DNA from 3 places in the Litorivivens sp. genome. Region 1 is predicted to be linked to each of the others. Evidence: riboswitches for the same ligand, from Rfam matches in the RefSeq annotation. Region 1 holds a riboswitch; each other region holds the start of a gene.
What was found. Region 1 has a riboswitch for cobalamin ahead of AC222A_RS12505 (TonB-dependent receptor domain-containing protein). Riboswitches for the same ligand answer to the same signal wherever they lie in the genome.
Positions count from the first base shown of each region.

Region 2: another riboswitch for cobalamin. It lies ahead of AC222A_RS13905 (hypothetical protein); the one in region 1 lies ahead of AC222A_RS12505 (TonB-dependent receptor domain-containing protein).
Region 3: another riboswitch for cobalamin. It lies ahead of AC222A_RS06530 (cobaltochelatase subunit CobN); the one in region 1 lies ahead of AC222A_RS12505 (TonB-dependent receptor domain-containing protein).

Region 1 is NZ_JBVBUV010000043.1:13,255-18,931, forward strand. Features, by position in the region: gene cobO (cob(I)yrinic acid a,c-diamide adenosyltransferase) at 1-554, opposite strand, end outside; gene AC222A_RS12505 (TonB-dependent receptor domain-containing protein) at 598-2,397, opposite strand; cobalamin riboswitch at 2,484-2,666, opposite strand; gene AC222A_RS12510 (ketopantoate reductase family protein) at 2,696-3,598, opposite strand; gene AC222A_RS12515 (YajQ family cyclic di-GMP-binding protein) at 3,670-4,152, shown strand; gene AC222A_RS12520 (2Fe-2S iron-sulfur cluster-binding protein) at 4,217-4,537, opposite strand; gene AC222A_RS12525 (crotonase/enoyl-CoA hydratase family protein) at 4,687-5,451, shown strand; gene AC222A_RS12530 (ABC transporter permease) at 5,481-5,677, opposite strand, start outside.
Region 2 is NZ_JBVBUV010000053.1:17,618-23,294, reverse strand. Features, by position in the region: gene AC222A_RS13915 (acetyl-CoA C-acetyltransferase) at 1-49, shown strand, start outside; gene AC222A_RS13910 (3-hydroxyacyl-CoA dehydrogenase NAD-binding domain-containing protein) at 130-2,292, shown strand; cobalamin riboswitch at 2,411-2,629, shown strand; gene AC222A_RS13905 (hypothetical protein) at 2,721-3,287, shown strand; gene AC222A_RS13900 (cobyrinic acid a,c-diamide synthase CobB) at 3,277-4,551, shown strand; gene AC222A_RS13895 (cobalamin-binding protein) at 4,548-5,348, shown strand; gene AC222A_RS13890 (sensor histidine kinase) at 5,378-5,677, opposite strand, start outside.
Region 3 is NZ_JBVBUV010000014.1:50,406-56,082, reverse strand. Features, by position in the region: gene AC222A_RS06530 (cobaltochelatase subunit CobN) at 1-1,975, opposite strand, end outside; cobalamin riboswitch at 2,099-2,361, opposite strand; gene traF (conjugal transfer protein TraF) at 2,447-3,637, shown strand; gene AC222A_RS06520 (TonB-dependent receptor) at 3,678-5,677, opposite strand, start outside.

The sequences.
Region 1 (5,677 bases):
TCAACATCGATATTGGACACCGTGTCTGCCAGATCGCACAAGGCTTTGGACGCGGCGCGTCCAGTGATGATGACGGATTGTTCGCGAGGTCGGTTACGTAATGCCGTGAAGATACGTTCCTGCTCTACCCAGCCGTACTTGAGTACATAGGTCAGTTCATCCAGCAATACCAGATGAAGGCTTTCGTCGGTCAATAATTTTTCAGCTTTCTCCCAGGCTTGTAACGCTGCTTCAATATCCCGCTCGCGATCCTGAGTTTCCCAGGTAAAACCAGTGCCCATGATGTGAAAGGGCACCTCGGGGCAGCGTTCGAGAATAAAATCCCGCTCGCCGCAATCCCAGGTACCTTTAATGAATTGCACGATACCGGCCTTGTAGCCGTGACCCAAGCAGCGGATTACGGTACCAAAGCCGGAACTTGATTTACCCTTGCCGTTGCCCGTGAGCACAATCAGCACGCCGCGCTCTTCCTGAGCCTGTGCCACTTTTTCATCTACCAGCGCTTTGCGGCGCTGCATGGCTTTCTTATGGCGTTCGTTGCGGTCTGTGCTCATGGCTTCTGTTGTCCTGTGTCCTTTATCGGCAAGGATACGTTGCCTACTTGGGCTCGTAAACGAGAGTCAGCATGGAAGTCAGACCTTCGTTATTAAAACCGCGTGCGGTTTCATAATTGCGGTCGAACAGGTTTTTAAGGCTCAGTTGTACCCAAACGCTGGAAGTGAACTGATAGCTGCCGCGCAGATCCACCAGTGCAAAACCGGAAAGATCCTGATTGTTGGCCGCATCTTCATAGCTGCGTCCTTGCGCACGAACCTGAATACCGTAGCTGTAACGTTCCAACTGGCGGTCTGCGCTGATGGTGGCAGAACGACGCGCACGGCGGCGAATATCATTGTCAGTGGCTTTATCGAGTGGGCGCAGTACCGTGAGGTTGGCATTGAGCAACCATTCGTTAACGCGAACGAAAGAGGTCAGTTCAGTGCCGCGAATTTCCGCTTTACTGATCTGATCTGTGGTAAACGTCGCCGGGTTATACTGGATCAGGTTTTCCACATCGTTTTCAAAGGCTGCTAGAGATAGGCCATAGTTGTCCCGGTGATAGCGTACTTCAACTTCTGTGTTTTCAGACTCTTCCGGTACGAAATTGGGGTTGCCGAAGCCGGGGAAGTAGAGCTGGTTAAATGTGGGTGCCTTGAAGCCGGTTCCCTTGGACAGAATCAGGCGGGTGCTTTCAGACAGGTCAACGCCGTAGCTTGCGGTCCAGGTTTTAAAGGCGCCGAACTGCTCGTTGTCTTCGTGGCGTGCGCCTACCGCAAGGTCATGCGCGCCAAAGTCACTTTGCAATTGGGCAAAGCCGGCTTTGTTGATGCGTTCATCTTCTGTGTAGTTGGTGGTGCTGTCGACGAATTCATCATAGTACTCGCCGCCCACAGAGACGATGTGATCGCCTAAGTGAAGGTCGTTCTGCCACAGGGCGCTGTCGCGACGCGTAGTGAAACTTGTGCGCGTGGCGGGGTTCAGGTCATTCAGGTTGAGGCTGTCATCTTTGGATTTGCCAAGGCGCAGGGTGCTTACCCAGTTCTCGAGCAATTGAAGATTGGCTTCAGCGCTTACGCTTTCTATAACGGAATGACTATAGAGGAGGGCGTTGGGTGAAAACGCGCTGTCGTATTCATTTTCAGATTCGGTGCGTTGATAGCTCAATCCAAGGTCCGCAATGCCGACTTTGGCGCCGCTGCGCAGGCTGAGCCCGCTGGTGCGATAGGCATCGTCATCACCGTTAAGGCCGGCATCACTTTCAAGGTTATCGATGCCCTGAGTATCAAAGTGCGTCACCATCAGATTGGCGTAGGCAGCATCGTCGCCAGCCGACAAGCCCACCACAGCTTTGCTGGTGTTTTTGTTGCCATAACCTGCTTTGATCAGCGGCGAAATACCGCCGTTCAGGCTGCCTTTGCGGGTAAAGATCTGGATAACACCGCCGATGGCATCGCTGCCATACAGGCTGGAGCGTGGGCCGCGTACGATTTCAATACGCTCGATTTGCTCGGGCTCAAGCATCGACAGGTTGGTTGTGCCCAGCGTGGCACTGCCTACGCGCTGTCCGTCGATCAGGACCAGGGTGTGGCTTGAGGCATTGCCGCGGACAAGTACACTACTGGCTGCGCCAGCGCCGCCGTTGCGGGTAATGGTGACGGAGGTCGTGGTGCTCAGCAGCTCCAGCACATCGCGAGCCTGGCTGCGCTCGATTTCTTCGCGGTCAATCACGGTGACCGGTGCCAGTGTGGTATCGATGGTCTGTTGGGTGCGGGTTGCGGTGACGATCGTTGTTTCAATAGGGTTGGCTTGGGCGGTAGCGCATGCCAGTGCCAGTGTGGCCAGAGTCAGCTTTTTCATGGATTTCCCCAAAGCATTGTAGTTAACGCAATGAGGGAGGGGTGGGGTGATATACAGGTATATGACCCGATGAAGCCCTCCGCGTCATCGATGTATCTGCAAGGGCCGGTTCCGGGCTCTCAAATGACTTTCACAAAAAGACTTTGATTACCGTTGCGGGGGCAGCGCTGGACTGAGTTCTTGCTGAACTGTCACCAGACTTCCCGTTTAACCCACGCCAGCACTGATTTGCAATCAGGCCAGTGGGCACCCTAGGCAGGTGCGCGCACTCTACTGGCTGCCAGGGCGGGTGTCAATTTTAGCGAGTTGCGGGGTGGAGCTGGCGAATGTCCTGGTAGAGGGTTTGATTGACGGGAATGTCGATGCCAGCGTCGGCCGCGATACCGCACACATAGCCGGTAATCGCCTCGATCTCCGTGGCGCGACCCGCTTCAACGTCCTGCAACATGGACGATCGGTTCGCAGCCGTTTTGCAGGCAACCTCGGTTACGGTATCGAGCAGGTTTTCAACCCACGATTCGCGCCCCAGTGCGACACTGAGTTGAAAAAACTCCTCGCACACCTGTTGCAGATCGCGGTAGGCAGCCGGGTTTGAAAGTAGCTCACCGTTGCGGCAACGGTAGCGCACAGTGAGCGGGTTAATGGCGCAGTTGATGGCGAGTTTCTGCCACAAGGCTTCGGTAATGTCGCTGCAAGCGTTGACCGGAAAGCCCGGGCAACTCAGGCTTTCGGCAAGAGTCTCTGCTTGCCGAAAGTTGCCCGTCAGTGATCCGATCAGTGTGTCACCGCGACCGGCGGGGGTGATGGTAAACGGGGCGCTGCGATGGGCGCCATTGGTAGTGGTGCCGCTGAATAGTTGCCACTGAGGGTATTGTTTTTGAAGCTGTTCGGCTACACCCATACCGTTTTGCACCACGACCACGGTAGCATTGGGGGCAAGGTGGGGAGCAATGTCACTGAGCGCTGATAACGTCTGGTGAGATTTGCAACAAACCAGCAGGCGCGAGATCGGATGATCGATGGTTTCGGCACTGACGGCGGGCAGACAAAATTTACCTTCGCCGCTCAGGGTGAGACCTTCGTAGCGGCCAAGCGCCTCGGGTCGCAGTAGCAGCGTCGGTGTTTTACCCGCCTGATGCAGCCGGATTCCCCACAACGCACCGATGCTGCCGGCGCCGAGTATTAGCCATGGATCAGACATGGATGCGGGAATTTTCCGGGCGCGCGACAGGTGCTACCATGCGCACTCGCCAAGATTTGTGGGAATAAAACATGCCGTCCTTTGATATCGTATCCGAAGTGGATTTGCACCAGTTTACCAATGCGGTAGATCAGGCGCAGCGAATTGTTGATAACCGATTCGACTTTAAAGGTGTCGACGCTGCCTTTCAGCGCGAGGCACTGGGTGTCACCATGATTGCTGAAGCCGATTTTCAGCTGTCACAGATGGAAGACATGCTCCGCGCTGCTCTGATCAAATGTGAGATTGATCCGTTGGCCATGGACGTCGGCGAGCAGCAGACTGCCGGTAAACAGGTGAAAGTCGCGGTAACTATGAAAAATGGCCTGGAACAGCCGCTCGCAAGGAAAATTGTTAAGCTGGTAAAAGATTCCAAACTGAAGGTGCAGGCCCAGATTCAGGGAGATCAGGTGCGCATTACCGGGAAAAAGCGTGATGACCTGCAGCAGGTCATGGCATTGTTACGAAGTGAAGACCTTGAACAGCCGCTGCAGTTCAACAATTTCCGGGATTAAGTAATCAGGTGCGCCCTCCATGTTTGGACTGAGCCATGCTTGGAGCAACATGGGGGCGACTATATCAGTACTGTGACGCTGGCGTGGTAAACACCATGCCTTCCATCTCTGCGGTCACGGTGATCTGGCAGCTCAACCGGCTGGTTTCCTGCGGCTCGCTTGCCGCATCAAGCATTTCCCGTTCAGTTGGGCTTGCCTGAGGCACCTCGTTAAAGCGCGCGTCTTCAATGTATACATGGCAAGTAGCGCAACTGCACATACCGCCACATTCGGCCAGTATGCCATCGATGCCGGCGTTCATCGCTGCCTGCATTACCGTATCGCCAATCTCGGCCTCCACATCGAATTGATTGCCATTGGCATCGCGAAAAATCAGTAGTGGCACAATCGCTCCTCGAGTTCTCTATTGTTTTGTGGTGGTCTGTTGCAGACCGGTTGCGCACTGCGCAAGTTTCCTAGCGGGGGCTTGCGGCTTGGGGGCTGAGTGTACATTATTGTCTGCTCGATAATCAGATCAATAAGCTGGAGAAGATAATGAGTGACGCTGTAATGACGGAAATTGCCGATGGCGTAATGACCATTACGATCAATCGCCCCAAGGCAAAAAATGCGATCAATCTGGAGGTGGCCAAAGGCGTGGCGGCAGCCATGGATGAGCTGGACAGCAATGACAGTATTCAAGTCGCAATTCTGACGGGTGCCGAAGGTACTTTCTGTTCTGGTATGGATCTCAAAGCCTTTGTCAGTGGCGAAATGCCGTTTATCGAAGGTAAGGGCTTTGCCGGTCTGGTGGAATCGTTACCCAAGAAACCATTAATCGCCGCTGTTGAGGGTTTCGCGCTGGCTGGTGGTTTTGAAATCATGCTGTCCTGCGACCTGGTTGTGACTGCCAGCAATGCCCGTTTCGGCATTCCGGAAGCCAAGCGCGGTTTAGTGGCTGCAGCGGGCGGTTTGATGCGACTGCCGCGCCAAATTCCACCGCGTATCGCCATGGAGCTGGCGTTGACCGGTGACTTTATCGACGCTGAAAGGGCCTACGAGTTAGGGCTCATCAACCGAGTAGTGGAGCCTGGAACGGCACTTGAGGGCGCCAAAGCGTTGGCCCAAGCCATTGCGGCCAACGGTCCGTTGGCGGTGATCAAATCGAAAGAAGTGATTCTTGCGTCGCAAGACTGGTCGCTGGATGAAATGTTTGGCAATCAGCAGAAGCAGGTAGACGTTATCTTTACCAGCGAAGATGCGATTGAGGGCGCTACCGCATTTGCTGAGAAGCGGGCGCCCAACTGGAAGGGGCGTTAAAAAGTCGCTTTGACAAGATGGCAGCGCGATTACTCGCGCTGCCATCGAAACAGGCGGGCGGCCAGTAATAAGCATAGCGCCGTTGTAATCAACAGGGCGGCGAGGTGGTGCGCTATCGCGGCCAAGCCTGCACCCTCAATCATGACAGCCCGCGCCGCTTTCACAACGTGAGTCAGCGGCATCAGATTGGCGAAGCCTTGCATCCATCCGGGCGCATTTTCCAGGC
Region 2 (5,677 bases), on a different contig from region 1:
GTGTGCCGGCGGTGGCATCGGTATCGCAACAATCATCGAGCGCGTTTAACTAAGTTTTTGTGGGGGCGGGTCCTACTCGCGAACATTCGCCTTAAAGGCCGGCTCCTGCACGAAAGAGAGATTGAAACAATGGGATATATTCGTTTAGAAAAAGACAGTGATGGCATTGTCGAGCTGATTTTCGACCAGCCGGGTAAAACCGTAAATACCATGGGTATGGAATATGATGAAGCCATGCGTGCTGCGGTTACTGAATTACAGGGCATGGTCGCCCAGGGCGGTGTGACTGGTATTTATGTTCGCAGTGGCAAGCCCGGCCAGTTCTTTGCCGGTGGTGACATCAAAGAAATGCTGGAAATGGACCTTAATCCCAGCGAAGAGAAGAAAGCCGAAATGTACCAGGGCATCATGGCAACCAAGGCGCCCCTGCGTACGCTTGAAACCCTGGGTGTTCCAGTTGCGGTGGGTATCAACGGTCCATCGCTCGGTGGCGGCTTTGAAATTTCAATGGCGTGCCATTATCGCGTGGCGGTAAAAGGAGTGCAGGTCGGTTTGCCAGAGGCGATGATCGGTCTTATGCCAGGCGCCGGTGGCGTTGTGCGTATGACCTACATGGTCGGCATGCAGGAAGCCATTGGTTTGATCAGTCAGGGCAAGCGCCTGACAACTGAAAAAGCGCAGGCCAAGGGACTTATTGACGAGCTGGTTGATTCCGAAGAAGAACTGGCAGCAAAAGCCAAAGCCTGGATCAAAGCCAATCCGGAGGCGAAGCAGCCCTGGGACAGTGAAGGCTACAAAATGCCGGGCGGCGGTCCAACCGATGAGGCCAACCAGGGGCTTACCTTTTTTGGCCCGTCCAATGTGATGGTACAAACCAAAAACCTGATGCCGGCGCAGAATGCCATTTTCGCTTGCGTTGTGGATTGTGCGCGTGTCGATTTCGATACAGCGCAGAAAATCGAAGGCCGTTACTTCCTGCATCTGCTGCTGAATCAGGTGTCGCGCAACATGATGACGGCGTTCTTCGTGCAAATGGAAGCGTTGAACAAAGGAGCCAGTCGCCCGAGCGGTGTCGAAAAAACCAGTGTTAAAAAGCTGGGAATTCTTGGTGCCGGGCAGATGGGAGCGGGGATTGCTACCGTGGCTGCGCAGAAAGGTATTGAGGTTGTATTGAAAGATATCAGCCTGGCCAATGCTGAAAAAGGCAAGGCCTATGCCGAGAACTTCTACAACAAGCGCATTGAGAAGAAACGCCTGACTGAAGAAGTGAAGAATGAATGCCTTGCTCGCATCAAGGCGACTGAAGACTACGCCGACATGGCGGATTGCGATCTGGTGATTGAAGCCGTGTTCGAGGATCGTAAGATCAAGGCGGCGGTTACCAAAGACACTGAAGCCGTCCTGAAAGCTGACGGTGTGTTTGCATCCAATACGTCTGCGTTGCCGATTACTGAATTGGCTGCAGCCTCGGTGCGTCCGGAAAACTTTATCGGTATGCATTTCTTCTCACCCGCCGAGAAAATGCCGCTGGTAGAAATCATTCGCGGCGAGAAAACGTCTGACGAAACACTGGCTCGCGCTTTTGATCTTGCCCAGCAACTGGGTAAAACGCCAATTGTGGTTAACGATGCCCCCGGCTTTTTTACCACGCGTGTTATCGGCAAGACCGTATCGCAAGGTGCCATCATGCTCGAAGAAGGCATCAACCCTGTGCTGATCGAATCGGCCGCTCGTGACAATGGTTCACCCATTGGTCCGCTGGGTGCGATTGATGAGATCAGTCAGGAAACCGCCTGGAAAAATGGTCAGCAAGCGAAAGCCGATGCCGAAGCTCAGGGGCAGAAATGGGAAGACAACGCCGCATCGCGTGTGCTGGATCGTATGGTCAACGAGTTTGGCCGCAAAGGTAAGGTGCACGGTGCGGGCTATTATGAGTATCCACAGGGTGGCCAGAAACACATGTGGCCAGGCCTGAAAGACGCCTTTGCGCCAAATGGCTATACCGAGATTCCATACGAGGATATCAAGGACCGTCTGATGTACTCCCAGTGTCTGGAAGCGGTTCGCGCCATGGAAGAGGGTGTGATTGAAAACGTCGGTGACGGCAATATCGGATCCATTATGGGTATCGGTTTTCCCGCGCAAACCGGCGGTGTTTTCCAGGCGATCAATGCGATTGGTCTGCAACAGTTTGTGGAGCGCGCTGAGTACCTACACCAGCAGTACGGTGAAGACTTTGCGGTACCCCAGCTGCTCAGAGACCGTGCGGCTAAGAACGAGCTGTTTCTGTAGATAGCCCCTTTCCCTGCCCTCCCTCCAAGGGGGCAGGACACCTTCTATAAAGATTTGGTGCGCGCATTCTTCCGCAGGTTGAGTGCGCTGCTTGACCTCCCCGCTGTCACTCTATACATTCACCGCCTTCGCTACAGGTCACCCATGGTTCTTGCTTTGAGAGCTGGGTGTTAAACGGGAAGTCGGTGCGCATGCGCAAAGCCGACACTGCCCCCGCAACGGTAAGTGAGTATCGCTGAACAAGGGCCACTGCGAGTCATCGCGGGAAGGCGTTCAGCCAGTTGTCATTACGATAACCCTCACAAGTCCGGAGACCGGCCTGCAGCGAGCCGCGATGACGTTGCGGAGGGCAACGGGCGGGGTAGGACTATGTCTTTTACCCAACTTCCTCCTGCGTCATCTCTTGCAATCCTGTTGGAGATGATAAAATGCAGAATGTTTTGACTCACTTGAATCGCAGTGCCATTGGCCTACTGCTCGGGCTGCTGATTATGCTCAGTCGCCCTTATCCACTCAGCGGTATTATCCATCTTGCCGATGTTACTCATGCCGCGTTGTTTATCGGCGGTTTTATTGGCCTTGGGTATCGCTGGTTTGGCGGCTTTGTCGCGCTGGCCGTCACGCTGGATATGTTGTCCATTGCCAGCGGAACCGATCCTTTCTGTCTCAGCCCTGCCTACGGTTTTCTTCTGCCGGCTTTTGCGGTGATCTGGTATGCCGGAGCTGCGTGCGGCAACGCGCCGGTCAAAGTCCAATTGCCGTTGGGGCTGGCGGGCTTTTCGCTGGCACAGGTAACAGCGTTTTTTATCAGCTCAGGAAGCTTCTATTTTTTGTCGGGCAAGTTTGTCGATCCGACACTAACGGAGATGCTCGCGCGAACTGAACGCTATTTACCGGGCTATTTCAGCAGCAGCTTTATCTATGTTGCGCTGTTTCTGACCTTGGCTGCGGCATTCGCCTTGATTAACCGGAGGCAGGGTGTACATGAACACTAAATTGATGATTCTCGCCTCTCCCGGTAGCAATCATGGGAAAACTCTGCTTAGTGCCGGGTTTGCCAAAGCTCTGCTGGATCGCGGTGACCGCGTGACGCTTTTCAAAATGGGACCAGACTATCTCGATCCGCGCTTTCTGCAGAAAGCCACTGGTCTGGAAGTGCGCCAGCTCGATTACTGGATGCTCGGCGGTGATGGCATTGCCGCTGAGCTGACTCGTGCGGCTGCGGTGTCTGATGTGATTTTGGTGGAAGGGGTTATGGGGCTGTTTGATGGCAGTTTTCCCGTGGCGCAACTGGCGGCAGAGTACGCCATTCCAGTAACACTCACGATAGACGCAGCGGCGATGGCTCAGACCTTTGGTGCGCTGGTGCATGGTTTGGCGACCTATGATGAGCGGGTCAAGGTCAGCGCGGTTCTCGCTAACCGCGTGGGCAGTGACCGTCACGGTGAGATGCTGGAAGAGAGTGTGCGGGCGCCGGTCAAATACCTGGGATGGCTGCCGCGGGATGAACGCCTGCAGGTGGAGGAGCGCCATCTGGGAATCAGCAGTAGCGAAGAGCAGGCACAGCAGTGCGCGCGACTGGTGGCCGAGGTGGTAGCTCCCATGCTCGACGCACTGGAGTGGGGTGAATTGCCGCAGCGTGAACTCGCACAGGTGCAAACTGACGTGCCTAGGCTCAGCGGCAAGCGCATTGCTGTAGCGCGCGATGAAGCCTTCTATTTTCTGTATCACGCCAATACAGATTTTCTGCAGGAGCAGGGCGCCGAACTGGTTTATTTCTCACCGCTGCACGATAGGCAGTTGCCGCCCTGCGACGCACTTTATCTACCCGGCGGTTACCCCGAGCTGCATCTATCGGCATTGACTGTGAATACGACAATGGCGGAACAAGTGCGTGATCACATCCTGGCCGACAAGCCCTGTGTGGCCGAATGCGGCGGTATGTTGTATCTGCAGCAATCTCTTGAGTATGCGCAACACAAGACCAGTCTGATTGGGTTGTTGCCGGGCAATGCGGTGGTCGGAGATCGACTGGCGGCGCTGGGCTATCAGGAATTACCTGACGGCAAACTAAAGGGGCATACGTTTCATTATGCTCGCATTGATGATGCCGTTACCGACGAGCGTACCCGCTACCACGACGGCCGGGATGGGGAGTTTATCTGGCGTCGCAACCGACTGGTTGCGTCGTTTGTGCACTGGTATTTCCGGTCTGACCCGGAAACCGTGTGCAACTGGTTTTCCGGAGGCGCTGAATGAGTTTATGGCCGCAGCGTATCGTCTGCCTGACAGAGGAAACGACGGAAGCGCTTTATCTGATGGGCGAACAGCATCGCATAGTGGGTATTTCGGGTTTTACGGTTCGGCCTCCCGAGGCGAGGAAGGAAAAGCTCAAAGTGTCTGCGTTTACCAGCGCCAAAGAAAGCAAAATTTTGGAGCTAAAGCCGGATCTTGTCTTGGGTTTTTCCGATATGCAGGCCGATATTGCAGCAGACTTGGTGCGCGCTGGCCTGCAGGTTCATATTTTTAACCAGCGCCGTGTGGCCGGTATTTTTGAGATGTTGCATACCCTAGGGCGATTACTGGGGGTTGAGCGCAAAGCTGAAAAACTGTGCGAGGGATTTAACGACAATCTTGAGCGGGCGCGGCGTTTGGCCAACTCCCTGCAGCGGCGTCCCCGTGTCTATTTCGAAGAATGGCCCGATCCCATGATTTCCGGCATCGGTTGGGTCTCAGATCTGATTGAGTTGGCAGGCGGTGACGATTGTTTTGCTGAACTTGCAGCCTGCCCGGACGCCAAGAGCCGGATTATTGCTGATCCGCTCGAGGTTGTGCGGCGTGAGCCTGATATCATTCTTGCGTCCTGGTGTGGCCGTAAAGTACGACCGGAGCAGATAGCCGCCCGTGATGGCTGGGGCGATATACCGGCGGTCCGCCACGGGCAGATTCATGAAATAAAATCGCCAATTATTTTGCAGCCTGGCCCGGCGGCACTGAGCGATGGCGTCGCGGCGCTGAGCCGGGTAATAGCCGACTGGAACCAGAGTCAGGGGTGAGCGTTTATCGGCAATACCGTGCACAGCATCTAGAGGGTGGGCGCGCTGTCCTGTCGCAAGTCGGGTGAGGGTTTTACGGCGTCGTCGAAACTGATTGGTAGACTCAGTGTTATCCGTGTGCCGTCGTGCGTTCCAGAATCGGCGTGAATCGTGCCTTCGTGCAAATCAACAATGCGCTTGCACAGTGCCAGACCTATGCCACTGCCGGGCGTTTCTTTGTCATTGCACGCCCGACGAAAGGGCAAGAATATTTCTTCGGTTTTTTCCTCTGGAATGCCCCGTCCATTATCACTGATCGTCAGTACACACTGTGTCTCGGTTGGGCGAAT
Region 3 (5,677 bases), on a different contig from region 1:
CCAGGTACTGATGTGGTGGCGGAAACGACAGATTGGCATGGAGCAGTTCCTCATTTATCTCCCAACCACGCGGTGGCTGGGGGCCAACAAATACTTTGCCAAACTGCACACCCGGCACCAGCAGTTTGTCATCCCACACCATAACCTTGCCCGGTACAGCGCCCCAGCCACGAATGCCTTCAATACCCATTGCGACAAGCGCCTGTAACAGGCTGTCACTCTCGCGCCAGTCGTCCGTGGTTAGGCGCTCACCGGAGAGGGCAGACTGCAGCAGATGGTCATAGCCGGCCGTGAGCTGCTCCAGCAGACGCAACGCCCGCTCGCGCCCCGGGTGTCGCAAGCCATCAAGCGCGTGGTGGATATCAGTCGTGGCATTGTGTAACGTGATCTGCAATGTCTGCAGATATCGCTGGCGCTGATTACCGGCGGGCAAGGTCATTGCCTGCTGCAAGCCGCTGCGCAGGCGAACATCCAGATAGGCCAGCGGTCCATCGCGCATCTCTGCCTGCAACGTCGACGGCAGCTGAGCAAACCATTGTTGATAGCTATCTGCGGACAACGTGGCGACCTGCTGGCTCATGGCGGACAACGCCGCCCGGTCTTCGGGCAGGTTTACGCCGCGCGCCTGCAATACATCCAGCAAAGCATTTTCGTTCGCGGGCAACTCCCCCGTGTCATAGCCTGCCGCCTTGAGGGAACGCAATATCTCCAGGAGGCTCTCGGGTACATTGAGATTGTCAGCACCAATATTGTGACGCCCCGGCGGGTGGTTGTAGTACACAATGGCAACGCGTTTATCGTTGTTGTCCCGAGACTGCAAATTCAGCCAGCCTTCGGCTCGTCTTGCCAGCCGCTCGACCGAGGACGTTATGACTTTACTGCGACTTACCCGAGCGCCAGTGCGCTCATCCAGTTGCGATGGCGAGGCCAGCGCCACGACCTGAGGCTGACTCACACCCTGCAACTCCGGCATGGCGACCCGATAGTGAACACTCTGGGCGGGAATGCCCTGCGAAGACACCCAGTATTCCTGCGCCGTGGTCTCAGCCACCCGAATACCCCTGAGAATCGGCACATTGAGTCCTGCAAGCAAGCTGTCGACCCTTGCCCTGCCCTCACCACCGCCAATAACAAAATCCTGCAGGCTCACAATCAACTGCCGGGAATGGCGCATATTCAAGGCGGCGAGCAAACGCACCGCATCCACGGAAGGCTCGCCCCACGCTGCCAGCACCGAAACACACTGCGCATTTACCGCCGAACAGAATTGCTTGTGCAGCTCCCACTCGCCCGCCAGTTCACCAGTATCGTGATCCAGCACCCAGATCAACGGTTGTTGCTCATCCAGCGTACCGGCCAGGTCGGCAGCGCGCAGCCACTGCGGTTCACTTTGCGTGTGCAGGGCAAAGCGCACCAGTGCCACCGGCTCAAAGCGAGGGCTCTGCTCACCTGCAGAGGCGAGAAAATGCAGCAGATGCCGCGCATTGCTGACCGAGCGATTCACCCAGTACGCACGAGCTTGCAACCAGTCGCGAAAAAGCGGATTAGCTTGCTGCAGCGCCTTCAGGCGCTGATGATTGCTAAAGTCGTCTCTTTCACCAACCCGGACATCAAGGGATTGCGCGGTAAAGGGACTCCCCTGCCGGTCTCGGTGCAGAGGCAGCAGGCGCCGGTCACTGTGAATCACCAGCCGGAATTGCTCCCTCGGATAGCTCAGCGCAAGCAATCGTTCGACCTGATCACCAAATACCGCCACCAAAGCCAGACTTTGGTGGTTGAGAATCAATGACTGCAGTTGCGCTTGCGTCAGTGCTGCCAGTTGCTCGACCGTTCGAATTTGAATACTGGCACCTGTGGTTAGCTGATGGGCACCAGCCACCAGTGTCGGCGCCGAACGCTCAGAGACAAGCACGAGAACGCTGTGCTGGTCCGCATGGGAAGGCAAGGCGGCCAGCCACAAAACAAGGGCTGACAAAATCAGCCTCGGCCGAATCGAGAAAACACGCATAACCACACCCTAGGGAGGAAATAAAAAGGCATGGCGAAATGCGGTAATTGGACAGATGCGACAACCATCCGAACCTTCTGGCACCCCGCCACTGTTCGTTGGTTTCCGGCCGGTCTCCGGGCTTGCAGTTGCATGACATGCCAGCGCTCCGCCTTCCCATGTCCCGTTCACCAAATGGTGATGACACAGTGGCTGCGGCTCTCTAGGTGAGAACCGCCAGAACGCCTGAAACTGTTTACCGTTGCGGGGGCAGCACAGGACTTGCAGAGCTGATAGTCAGCATCTGCGCACCTGTTTCCCGATTATCCCGTGCCGCCGACGGCGACGTGGGCACCTGAAACTGGCGGAGATACTACAGGTAGATCTCATTGAGTCAACCCTTTCAATTCATCGCCGACTGAACGAGAATCCCCCCTTGCCAACTACGTTGAAACCCTAATGGCCACATTTCACTTGTTCTCGCGCTGGCGCAAAAAGTCTCTGGCAATCGTACTCGCTTCGTTTGCCCAGTCTCTCTACGCCCAGCAAACCATTGTTGATACCGAATTGTTGGGACTCGCCTCGCAAACCGATGCCTCGTCGTTTATCGCCAACCCGGCAACCATGCATCTGAAAAATGAGCGCTATCGTTATTCACTGAATTCAGCTACAGGCGGTTACTTTAACGATAAGAACGGCCTGTTAGACGATTTTGAGGATGCCGAGGAAGAAGGCGAGCGAATCAAGGAGTTATCAAACGAACGGTTGCTGTTTCCGTCGGATTTTGAACGTCAGATCGCAATCTTCGAACGTATGGACGGGAAATTGTTTACCCTGTCCGGCGGCAACGTAGCCGCTGTGGCGTTGCCTATAGACGGTGTGGAGACAACTCTGGTTTCAACCGTGGTCAGCCGCCTGGCCACTGCCTTTGACTACAATCCGAATGACGCTCAACGCTTACGTACCGCACCGATACTGGGTGTCGTGAGCCCACCCGACCTTGAGTCGCGCATTATTATTCAGGGTATTGCCATCAGTGATGTTGGCGTTAACTTTTCCAAAACCCTGACCAACTTCTACGATACACGCGTTGGCGTGACGCTGAAGTATCAAGGTGTACGCTTACTCGAAAAGGCGATCGAAATTGACGACTATGAAGAAATCACGCTGGATGAATTCCGCGACGCTTTGAAAACACGACATCATCTCAATGCGGATATCGGCGTGTACAAAGCCTGGAAGCAGTGGCATGGCAGCTTCGTGGTGAAATCACTTAACAGCAAAAGCTACAAGGGGAGTAATGGCAATGTCTATCGCCAGCACCCCGGCGTGCTCTTGGGGCTAGCCTGGCAAGGAGAGCGCACGCTGGCCTCATTGGACTGGGATGTGGTACCCAGTCAGCGACGCTTCGGTAGGCTCGACGATGAACAGCGCGTGCGCTTAAGCGGCCAGTACAAAATCAACCGTCGCTGGAATATCAGCGCGGGGATTGCGGCCATTGTGGAAGGCCGCGACAACGATGCGTTGTCACTGGGCGCCGGCTATCACTGGGAAAGTGGTGCTGCGGTAAATATGGCGCTTATCTATGCCGGCCCGGAAGAGCTAGGCGGATCCATTCAAGTACGCTTCCCCTTCTGGAAACGCGACTGACAAGCAAGATGGGGCTACGCGGAGCAGCCCCCTCTCGCAACTAGAATTGCAGGCTAACATCCAGCCCGTAACTTGCGGGCTCACCGAATGCACCAACCCGAGTAGACCACGGAAAGGCGCCGATGATGTCGAGCTGGTATTCCTCGTCGGTAAGATTTTTACCCCACAGGGCGACCGACATCAGCCCACCAAAAGCAGCCATATCTCGCACGCCCAACCTTGCGTTCAACAACCCGTAATCCGCAATCTCGGCATCATTGATAACACTGGCATTAGCCGCAGGCCACTGACTGTCGCGCCAGGAGTAATTGATATTTGCCAATAGCGATACCGTGCCCCAGAGATACGGCGTATAGGTCAAATCAACCATATAACTTGACTCAGGTGCACTGGGCAACGCATAACCCTCAGCCTCATTGGCACCGGTGTTCGGATTAATGACCTCTTCAACATTAGCATCCAATCTTGCATAGTTCATCGTTAGCATCAGATCGTGCGTCACTAGCAAGGTGAGATCCGTTTCAAATCCTGTGATGGAGGCCTTACCCGCATTGAATACCACGACATCTGCCGGGTTACCCTGGGTAGCGAAGCTCAGTTGAATGTCGTCATAAGCACTATCAAAGAGAGCTGCGTTCACGCGCAGGCGTCGGTCGAACCATTCAGATTTGATACCCAACTCGGTATTGGCTACCTGCTCTTCGCCAATCGGTGTGGTCAGGCTCTGTGAACTCACACCACGGCCGGTGTAGCCACCGGTTCGATAGCCTTCGACGTACTTTGCGTAAACATTGAGATCATCGGTGACATCCCACGCCACAGTAAACGCAGGGCTAGTATTGGAATAATCGGATTCAGCGTCGACGTTATCAAAGTCTTCCCCCCCAAAGACCACGCCCCAGAAGCCATTGCGACGGCTTCCGCGCACATAACGCGTGTCCTCAGTCTGACGGATACCCACCGTGAAGTGCCAGCGACTGTCGAGCTGCACTGGACTATAAGTCACCTGGCCAAAAATAGCCGACGCTTCATTCTCTGCCCAGGTCGTTCGTGTCTGCAGGGATTCTTCCACCGGCTCGACGAAACTGGATATCGGCAACGGCAGTGGACCGGTCAGCGTTTCGGCTGCCAGCGCGATATAGTCCGTGGTATGTTCCGAGCCCGATTCTTCGAAATAGTAAATACCGGCCAGATAGGAAAGTTGGTCATCCAAAGCACTGCCGGTAATCTGAAATTCCTGACTGAATTGGCGATGCGCTGTCACAAAGGGATCATTGGCAAATAAGCGATCCGTATTTGCGTTGGCGCCATAATCCTGATAAATCCATTCGTTCATGTCGCGGTAGCCTGACAGCGATTTCACATTCATAGCGTCATTCACATCCCAGCCAACAATCAAGCTGTGCCCTCGCACACGCAGACCGCTTTCCTTAATCGGATGCCGAGGTTCTACCGAATCAATAAAATCTTCTGACCAGGTTACCTGCTCAAAACCTGCGGCGGGCTCGCCAATAGTCTGGTAATAAAAAGTTCCAATATCGTTGTCGGTATAGTCGTAGGCATAATCAACAGTGACGGAGTCCGAAGCATCATAGCGCAGCGCCAGTCTCGCCCCCTGCTTACGCTCGTCACCAAAATCCGGCCCCTCACCCAGGTTTTCCACCCAGCCGTCCCGCTCGCTGAACACATAGCCCAGTTTGGCACTCAGACCACTGACAATCTCCGGAAAATCGATATCGGTCTGCACTTCCAGCCTATCGTAGTTTCCCAGCGTTAGGCTCTGCTTCCAGCCAAATTCGCCACTTGGCGCGCGCGGTACAATATTAATCGCGCCGCCCGTCGCGTTTCGCCCATAGAGGGTACCCTGCGGTCCGCGCAGTACTTCGATGCGCTCAGGGTCCACAATCTTGTTGGCGAGCCCTGAAGAGCGCGAAACATATATGCCATCGATATACACCCCCACCGCCGGATCCTGAGTTATCTGTACATCGTTATTACCAATACCGCGAATAAAGACCCGCAGCGAAGATTGAGAGTTGG